DNA from 3 places in the Mycobacterium sp. NPDC048908 genome. Region 3 is predicted to be linked to each of the others. Evidence: predicted binding sites of a transcription regulator. Region 3 holds the regulator's gene; each other region holds the start of a gene.
What was found. Region 3 encodes LexA, which represses DNA repair genes until DNA is damaged. Its sites were predicted from a motif close to CGAACANNTGTTCG; they were not measured.
Positions count from the first base shown of each region.

Region 1 (3,275 bases), on a different contig from region 3:
CCCTCCCACTCTCAATCTATAGCGCATACCGGGGCTTGCGGCAAGACCCGGGTGGTGGTCGAAAATCGCTGGCCGAAGCCAAAACTCGGGAAATGGGGCAGCGAAATTGCGTGTGTTGTTGTCGACGTGGGGTTCACGCGGGGACGTCGAACCGCTATTGGGTCTCGCGCTGGAATTGCAGGAACTCGGGGCGACGCCCCGGTTGTGCGCGCCTCCGGACTTCGCGGAGTCGGCCGCGCGCCTCGGCGTGGAAATGGTGCCCGCGGGTCGATCGGTGCGCGCGTTGGTACATGGAACGGACGGAGCCAGACCGTCGACACCTGCCGACGCACCGAGGGTCGCGGCTCAGTTGGTCGCGGCCCACTTCGAAACGGTCGGCGCGGCGGCCGACGGGTGCGACGCGGTGTTGGCGACGGGGTTGATGCCGGCGGGCGTTCGGTCGGTCGCCGAACAGCGGGGGATTCCGTATGTGCTTGCGGCATTCCATTCGGGTTCGTTCCCATCGCCGGATCGTGCACCGCTGCCACGGCCAGGCAAGCCGTTCCCGCCTGGCGAGACGGATTACCGGGTCCTATGGGAGATCGACGCGGAACGTGTGAACGCGTTGTACCGAGAACCGCTCAACGCGCATCGTGCGGCAGTCGGGCTACCGCCGGTGGATAACGTCCGCGACCACGTCTTCACCGACCGTCCGTGGCTGGCGACGGATCCGACGCTGGAGCCATGGCCCGGTTCGCCGTACCTTGACGTCCTGCAGACCGGTGCCTGGATGCTGCCCGACGAACGCCCATTACCTTCCGATCTCGACGGGTTCCTTCAGGCCGGCGAGCCACCGGTGTACGTGAGCATGGGCAGTGTGCGGGCGCCTGCGGACGTCGCCGCCGTGGCGATCGAGGCCATCCGCGAGCACGGGCGCCGCGTGGTTGTCGGGCGTGGGTGGGCCGAATTGGCATTGATCGATGACGGTGACGACTGTCTGGCCGTCGGCGAGGTCAACCATCAGGCGCTGTTCCGGCGGGTGGCCGCCGTCGTGCACCACGGCGGCGCGGGCACGACGACGACCGCCGCCCGCGCCGGTGTACCGCAGGTGGTGGTGCCGCAGATGGCGGACCAACCGTATTGGGCAGGCCGGGTGGCCGAACTGGGTGTTGGTGCGGCCCATGACGGACCGACGCCGACGGTCGAGACGCTGTCAGCGGCGCTGGCGACGGCGCTGGCGCCCCAGACCCGCGCGCGAGCGACAGCAGTGGCGGGCTTGATCCGCACCGACGGAGCGAAGGTGGCCGCGGAGCTTCTGATCGACATGGCCGGTCACCAAGAGCGCGCAGTGTAAACCTGCGCCCCGACAAATCTCGAGATCTATCCCCAGCCGCGATTTCCTCCCCAGCGCGGGCTGAGCTGCTGGGATGCGTCGCTGATTCGAACTAATGTTCGAGATATGAGTTCGGATCAGGTCGCCGTGGCGGCGGCCTACGACGCCCTCGACGCCGCGTTGGACGCGGTGCTCGCGGCGTCGGTCGATGCATTGAGCACCGCCGAGAAGCTGGTACTGCAGGACCGGTTGGAGTACAACGTGCGGCGGCTGCCGACTGTGCAGCATCAGTTGATCAACGCGCTGACTGCCGAGGCGGACCCCAAGGCGCTGGGCGGTAAAAACTGGGCTCAGGTGTTGTCGTATCGATTGCGGATCAGTGAGGCCGAGGCCAAGCGGCGGGTCACTCAGGCGGGGCTGTTGGGGCCGCGCACGGCGATCACTGGTGAACCGCTGGCGCCGGCGTGGCCGGCGGTGGCCGCCGCCCAAGCCCGCGGGCAAATCGGTGCTGAGCATGTCGCGGTCATCGAGAAGTTCTTCACCAAGCTGCCCGCCCGGATCGACGCCCAGACCCGCGGATTGGCCGAGGCCGACCTGGCCCGCATCGGGACCGGATTGGGACCCACCGAATTGCGGGAGGCCGCCAAACGATTGGCCGCGTTGCTCGATCAAGACGGTGAGCTGCCCGATGACGCCGAGCGGGCCCGGCGGCGCTATCTGCGCATCCACAGCCAAAACGCCCAGGGCATGAGCCGCATCGAGGGGCTGCTGGACCCGCAGGCTACCGCCACCCTGGAGGCGGTGTTGGCCACACTGGGCGCACCGGGCATGTGCAACCCCGCCGACGACAACCCATGTGTGGACGGGGAACCCGATTGCGACGCGGTACAGCGCGACACCCGCTCGGTGGGCCAGCGCAACCACGACGCGTTGACCGCGATGGGCCGCGCGGTGCTGGCGTCGGGACAGTTGGGGCAGCACAACGGGTTACCGGCCACCATCATCGTCACCGCCGCACTGCAGGACCTGCAGGCCGCCGCCGGGGTGGGGGTGACCGCCGGGGGCTCGTTGGTGCCGATGCGTGATGTGATCACGCTGGCCTCGCAGGCCCATCACTATCTGGTGATCTATGACAAGCACACCCGCCAAGCGCTGTACTGCGGGCGAGCCAAACGCTTCGCCACACCGGGTCAGCGCGTCGTGTTACACGCAATGGAGCGCGGGTGCACCCGCCCGGGCTGCACCGCCCCGGGGTATTGGTGTCAGGTCCACCACGTCGAGGGCTGGGTCGCCGCTGCCGGTGAGACCAACATCAACACCCTCACCCTGGCCTGCGGGCCGGACAACCGCGCCGTCGAAGAACAGGGCTGGACCACCCGAAAACGCGCCGACGGGCGCACCGAATGGATTCCACCACCACACCTGGACACCGGACAAACCCGAATCAACGACTACCACCACCCCGAGAATTACCTCAAACCCGAAGACGACCCATAGCTAGCGGGATGGGGTGAATCGGCGCAGCCGCAGGCTGTTAGTGACGACGAAGACGGAGCTGAAAGCCATTGCCGCGCCAGCGATCATGGGGTTGAGCAGTCCGGCCGCGGCCAACGGCAGGGCGGCGACGTTGTACGCGAACGCCCAGAACAGGTTGCCCTTGATCGTAGCCAATGTGCTGCGGGACAACCGGATTGCGTCGGGTACAGCGCGTAAATCGTCGCGCACCAAGGTGAGGTCACTGGCCTCGATCGCGACGTCCGTGCCGCTGCCCATCGCGAGGCCGAGGTCCGCTTGCGCGAGTGCCGCGGCGTCGTTGACGCCGTCGCCCACCATCGCCACCACTTTGCCCTCGCTCTGCAGGCGCCTGACGGCAGCGACCTTGTCCGCGGGCAGCACCTCGGCGATGACCTCGTCGATGCCCACCTGCTTCGCGATTTCGCGGGCCGCCGCCTGGTTGTCACCG
Region 1 covers NZ_JBICUE010000003.1:486,486-489,760, forward strand. Annotated here, with positions in the region: gene ACGFK1_RS11240 (glycosyltransferase) at 107-1,333, shown strand; gene ACGFK1_RS11245 (HNH endonuclease signature motif containing protein) at 1,439-2,809, shown strand; gene ACGFK1_RS11250 (heavy metal translocating P-type ATPase) at 2,810-3,275, opposite strand, start outside.
Region 1: a site for LexA is predicted at 1,421-1,434, ahead of ACGFK1_RS11245 (HNH endonuclease signature motif containing protein). Genes of this name have one in related genera too.

Region 2 (3,275 bases), on a different contig from region 3:
CCATCACGCCGTCGGCGAACGCGGCCGCCAGGGCCGGCGAGCTCGCCCGCATGTCATGGCCGATCACCACTCGCGTCGCGCCGTCGCGGACCATCCGCGCGAAGGCGCCACCGACGTCGGCGACGAAAGCCTCGTCGAGCTCCTCGTCGACCAAGCCGCGGACGTCATACGCCTTGATGACGCGGTGAACAGCCGCGGCTGGCCGAGACTGCGATGAGCGCCTGGGCGAAGAGCGCGTCACATGGAGCTCCTTGCGAAGGGGACCGTTGGCGCCAGCCTAACCGTCGGACTGTGGGCAGCCCGCGACTAGGCGGGCTAGACCCTGGCTAATCGGTGGGGTCTGGCAACACCCGCAGGTGGCCGCGGCGTCGGCCGTTCGGCTCGGGTCGTCGGGCCACGGGTGCCATCAGCGCACCGCCGTGGACGCCGGTGGCGGGATCGGAAAAGCCTGCCGCCACCCCGTTGATCGGCGGCGGGCCGTCGCGCCGCTCGCGGACGGCATCGGCGAGCGCGACCAGATCGTCCTCATCGGGATGCGCGGGCAGCGGTCCCGCGTGGCGAACAAGCTCCCAGCCTCGCGGCGCGGTGATCCGACCGGCGTGCGCGACGCACAAATCCCACGAATGCGGCTCGGACACCGTGGCCAACGGCCCGACAACGGCGGTCGAATCCGAGTAGACGAAGGTCAGCGTCGCGACCGCATAGTGGGGACACCCGGGCCGGCAGCAGCGACGGGGAACATTCACGAACGAGAGGTTATCGTGCGCAAACGTCGTAAGCCGCCGGACACGCGCAGCTATCGGAGCGCCGATCTCCAACCGTTACTCTTCGGATGTGGCCGAGCGCAGATTACGCGGATCACGCCGTGGCCGGGAGATGCGCGGTCCGCTGCTCCCGCCGACCGTTCCGGGTTGGCGCAGTCGCGCCGAGCGGTTCGACATGGCGGTGCTGGAAGCCTATGAACCGATCGAGCGGCGCTGGCAGGACAGGGTGTCCGGACTCGACGTCGCAGTCGACGAGATACCTCGGATCTCGCCGAAGGACCCCGATTCCGTGCAGTGGCCGCCCGAGGTGGTGGCCGACGGCCCGATCGCGCTCGCCCGCCTGATACCCGCAGGAGTCGATGTCCGCGGCAACGCGACGCGTGCGCGAATTGTGTTGTTTCGTAAGCCGATTGAGCGTCGAGCGAAGGACACCGTCGACCTCGCCGAGCTGCTGCATGAAGTTCTGGTGGCTCAGGTGGCCACCTATCTTGGCGTCGAACCCTCCGTCATCGACCCGACGATCGACGACGAGTGATCCAACGAGTCAGATGATCCCGCGCTTGAGGCGGCGGCGCTCCCGCTCGGACAGGCCGCCCCAGATGCCGAAGCGCTCGTCGTGGGCGAGCGCGTACTCCAGGCACCGATCGCGGACCTCGCAACCGAGGCAGATTCGCTTGGCCTCGCGAGTCGATCCGCCCTTCTCGGGGAAAAACGCCTCGGGGTCGGTTTGAGCGCACAATGCGCGCTCTTGCCATTGATCATCTTCGGTAGTTGCCGGAGCAACGTCATATCTCTCGGGTGAATCGGGCACCAAACTCAATTGAGGACGTCCCGGCACCCCAATCGGTGTAGGTCCGGTAATGGTGTGACGGATGTCGCCTACTGAGCCGAGAATCCGGTTGTCGAATCGATCGTCTTGCCCGGATTGGGCCTGCTCAAACGCCATGCTCCGCCTCCTCACCTGTGTCTCGTAGATCCCTAAATTGAGCCCCACTATTTCCATGTGCGGCCATCTCAATTCGAACAAGTGATCGAATCTCGGTCTGCGCCACCGAAGCCGGCCGTCCAACCAGGAAATGACACTGGTGTGATTACACACGTGTTAGCTGCCGGGGTCAAGCGCTGGAACAGAAATTCATACCATTCCGTGACATGAATTCGGCGCGTCGTCACATCGGCGTGTCCGTCACACCACCGCGCCGCGCCGCCGTTGGCGCGCACCGCCTAGTCTCGATCAATGTGAAGGTCACGGTTCTGGTCGGCGGCGTCGGCGGCGCACGTTTCCTGCTGGGCGTGCAGCACCTGCTGGGTCTCGGCCGGTTTGGCGGCCAATCCAGCACGAGCCGGTTTGGCGGCCAATCCAGCACGAGCCGGTTCGGCGGCCAATCCAGCACGAGCCGGTTTGGCGAATCCCAATCAGATAACGAACTCACCGCGATCGTCAATGTGGGTGACGACGCCTGGATGTTCGGGGTGCGGATCTGCCCGGATCTCGACACCTGCATGTACACCCTGGGCGGCGGCATCGACTCCGAGCGAGGCTGGGGTCGTCGCGACGAAACTTGGCACGCCAAAGAGGAACTCGCGGCCTACGGCGTCCAACCCGACTGGTTCGGCCTCGGCGACCGCGACCTGGCCACCCACTTGGTGCGCAGCCAGATGCTGCGCGCCGGCTATCCGCTGTCGCAAGTCACCGAGGCGCTGTGCGACCGGTGGCAACCCGGCGCGCGACTGCTGCCGGCCAGCGACGACCGCAGCGAAACCCACGTCGTGATCACCGATCCGGCGGACGGCGAGAAGCGCGCCGTTCATTTCGAAGAATGGTGGGTGCGCTACCGCGCGCAGGTGCCTACCCACAGCTTTGCGTTCGTCGGTGCCGACAAGGCGAGCGCGGGTCCCGGTGTGACCGAAGCCATCGAGACCGCCGACGTGGTGCTGATCGCGCCGTCCAATCCGGTGGTCAGCATCGGCGCAATCCTTGCCGTGCCCGGCATCCGAGGCGCACTGCGGTCGACGACGGCCAGGGTGATCGGCTACTCCCCTATCATCGACGGAAAACCTCTGCGCGGCATGGCCGATGAATGCCTCTCGGTGATCGGCGTGGCCAGCACCTCCGAAGCGGTCGGCGGCTATTACGGCGCCCGAGCCGGCGTCGGCATCCTCGACGGCTGGCTGGTGCACGAAGGCGACCACGCCGAGATCGACGGCGTCGAGGTGCGGTCGGTGCCGCTGCTGATGACCGATCCGCGCGCGACCGCCGAGATGGTACACGCCGGACTGGATCTCGCGGGAGTCAAACCATGACCGAGCACGGTTCGGCGGCGTCGGTCGAGATCCTCCCCGTCCTCGGGCTTCCCGAGTTTCGGCCGGGTGACGACCTCGCCGCCGCGCTCGCCGGCGCCGCATCGTGGTTGCGCGACGACGACGTGGTGGTGATCACCAGCAAGGTAGTGTCCAAGTGCGAGGGCCGCATCGTCGACGCACCGACTGACCCCGTGGAGCGGGATGTCT
Region 2 covers NZ_JBICUE010000002.1:651,426-654,700, reverse strand. Annotated here, with positions in the region: gene ACGFK1_RS07780 (phosphomannomutase/phosphoglucomutase) at 1-241, opposite strand, end outside; gene ACGFK1_RS07775 (DUF3499 domain-containing protein) at 327-746, opposite strand; gene ACGFK1_RS07770 (metallopeptidase family protein) at 877-1,299, shown strand; gene ACGFK1_RS07765 (WhiB family transcriptional regulator) at 1,309-1,578, opposite strand; gene cofD (2-phospho-L-lactate transferase) at 2,004-3,068, shown strand; gene ACGFK1_RS07755 (coenzyme F420-0:L-glutamate ligase) at 3,065-3,275, shown strand, end outside.
Region 2: a site for LexA is predicted at 1,785-1,798, ahead of cofD (2-phospho-L-lactate transferase). Genes of this name have one in related genera too.

Region 3 (3,275 bases):
ACCCCCGCCACCGGTGCCCACGTCATGACGGGCGCAATCCTTGACAAGTTCATGTCGCTGGGCGGCCCCGCCGACAGCGACCTCGGCTTCCCGACCATCGACGAGGGGCCGGGCAAGGCACCCGACAGCCGCAACACCACATTCAGCGCGCCCGACAACCCGGTCATCTTCTGGACGCCCGACACCGGCGCGCGGGTCGTACGCGGACCGATCAACGCCGCATGGGACAAGCTCGGCGGCTCGGCAGGGCAACTGGGTGTGCCCAGCGACGACGAGACGTACCGCGGCAACCTGGTCACTCAGAAATTCACCGGCGGCGAGGTGACCTACGACAGGAAGGCCAAGACCTTCACCACGGACCCGCCCGAACTCGCAGACCAGTTGGCCGATCTACAAATCGCGGACGACCCGACGTCGGCGATCAACGCTGCGCGCCGGGCCGCAGGGGGACCACTGGGCCCGCTGGGTGCCGCGCAGGGCCAGCCCTACAAGGTCGGTGCCGACGGCCTCGGTCAGGACTTCGCGGGCGGCAAGATCTTCTACAGCCCGGCGACCGGAGCCAGCGTCGTCACCGGACAGGTGCTGGCCAAGTACGAAAGTGTCGGCGGCCCTCAAGGTGACCTGGGCCTGCCCACGTCCAACGAGCAGGACGGCGGCCTGCCCAACAGCAGGATGAGCACGTTCTCGGCCAAAGATCAGCCGGTCATCTTCTGGACTCCCGACTACGGAGCCGTCATCGTCCGCGGCGCGATGAACGCCGCATGGCAGAAATTGGGCGGTGCGACGGGCCCACTGGGTGCGCCCATGGCCGACGAAACCGGCAGCGGCAACGTGACAACCCAGCGGTTCACCGGCGGTGTGGTGTCGTGGGATCGCGCCAAGGACACGTTCAGCACCGAACCCGCCAACTTGGCCCCGCAGCTCGCCGGCCTGCAAGTCCCCGGGCTGGATACGCCCAAAGCGCCGCCTCCCTCGAATAACCAGGCCTCGAACGGTAAAGGCAGGAACTGGTTCGGGTGGAGTTGGTGGTGGCTGCTGGCGATCATCCCGGTGCTGGTGTTGCTCGGGCTGGTGGCTTTCGCCGCGATGCGGAACCGGCGCGGGCACGATGACGAGACCTTCGGCAGCGGCGAAGTCGGCGAATTCGCCCCGCACGACGACCACTCAGGGGAGCTGTTCAGCGCGCGCTACGCCCAGCCCGGGCTGGGGTCGCCGCCGGCGGAGCGCGAGTACCACGAGGCGACTGCCAACCCGTGGGGAGCGCCGCCCGCGGCCGAGTCAGCTCCGACCGACGAGGCCGATACCACTCGGGAGACCGCGGCGGCCCCGGAATTCGTTGCGGCGCAAGCGGATCAGGACGATCCGGACAAAGTCGACACCACCCCGACGCAGGTGCCGACGTCGGCTCAACGGGATCCACTCACCGATACCGGGCGCCATGCGCGGATCGAGGTCGACGAGCCGTCCCCCAACGGCACCGCGCTGCACCTGCCGCTTGACGATCCGGGCGAGGCTCCTGACGGCTATCCGATCAAAGCCGACACCAAATCCGGGTTGTACTGGGTGCCGGGCAGCACCCTCTACGACGAGGCGCAGGCCGAAATCTGGTTCGCCAGTGAAGAACTGGCTCGGACGAACGGCTTCGTCCGAGCCAACTAGTCCCGTTATATCTTGCGGATGACAGTGACGACTTTGCCCAGCACGGCCGCGTCGTTGCCGGGGATCGGGTCGAAGGCCGGGTTGTGCGGCATCAGCCACACCTGACCTCGGGTGCGCTTGAACGTCTTCACCGTCGCCTCGCCGTCGATCATCGCCGCGACGATGTCCCCGTTGTCGGCCACGTTCTGTTGGCGCACGACCACCCAGTCGCCGTCGCAGATGGCCGCGTCGACCATCGAGTCGCCCACCACCTTCAGGAGGAACAGCGACCCCTCGCCGACGAGTTCGCGGGGTAGCGGGAACACGTCCTCGACGGCCTCCTCGGCCAGGATCGGTCCGCCGGCCGCGATGCGGCCGAGCACCGGAACGAAGGTGGGCTCCGGCAGCGCGTCCGAACCGCCGACGTCGGTGGCGACGATCGGGGTGACGCTGTCGTCTGCGCCACGCACATCGACGGCCCTCGGCCTGTTGGGGTCGCGTCGCAGATAGCCCTTGCGCTCCAGGGTGCGCAGTTGGTGCGCCACCGACGAGGTGGATGTCAGGCCGACGGCATCGCCGATCTCCCTGATGCTCGGCGGGTAACCGCGACTGGTCACCGATGCGCGAATGACCTCGAGGATGGTGCGCTGACGCTCGGTCAGGCCCGTGTCGAGGCCTCGGCGTCCGCATGTGCTTTCCGTGCCGTCCGAAGTGCCCGTTTCGTCACCCATGGCGCCGAATGTAGTCCGTGGGAAGCCGAGAATCAAACATGTGTTCGACGCGTGTCGCGGTTCGCTGCAGGTCCCGCCCGCGGCCGTCCAGATTTGTCGGTGCCCTGTCCTATCGTTTGGCAACAGTTCGATCACACGTTCTACAAATCGAACACATGAGCGAGTATGTTCGAACACAAGAGCGAAAGAGCCGGAGCGGAAGGCAGGCAGATGACCGTCCTCGATACCCGAGATATGCAGGCAGATTCGGCGTCCAGGCCGCTGGCCCGGCCCGGTTACCGGGCGGCCACCACGCGGCGTCGGCCATGCTCGAAGCGCCCGGCCACTGCCCCGATGCGCTACCGCGGTACCGGTGTCATGATCTCGCGCGCGTCGCACCGTAGGCGGCCCATCACCCCCGCAACCACGGTGTTCCTCGCGCTGATCGCTGCGGGGATCACGGTGTGGCTCGGTCTGGTGGCCCAATTCGGCGGCGTCTCAGGCGGCGATGCGCCGGTGCCTGCCCGGCTGGCCGTGGTCCAGGTGCAGACGGGGGAGACCCTTCAGCAGGTAGCCCACCGGGTCGCCCCCGACGCGCCGGTCGCCCAGGTGGTCGATCGCATCCGCGAACTGAACCAGTTGGACTCGGTGGCGCTCGACGCCGGCCAGACCCTCATCGCACCTATCGCGTGACCGCGGATCACCGGGGCGAAAGGTTCTGCCGCTCAACGTCTTCGGTAGACGCAACGACGGCGGGCGGCCGAATCACGCCGCTGTGGGGTCCCCGCATCGACACGCAGGTACGCTCGAAGAGGTTCGAGGTAGCTGTTTGTCGTCGCGGCGAAGGAGCGGTGATGCACTGTCCGTTCTGCCGCCATCCCGATTCCCGGGTGGTGGATTCCCGCGAGACCGATGAAGGTCAGGCCA
Region 3 covers NZ_JBICUE010000001.1:829,852-833,126, forward strand. Annotated here, with positions in the region: gene ACGFK1_RS04070 (hypothetical protein) at 1-1,659, shown strand, start outside; gene lexA (transcriptional repressor LexA) at 1,665-2,369, opposite strand; gene ACGFK1_RS04080 (LysM peptidoglycan-binding domain-containing protein) at 2,580-3,041, shown strand; gene nrdR (transcriptional regulator NrdR) at 3,203-3,275, shown strand, end outside.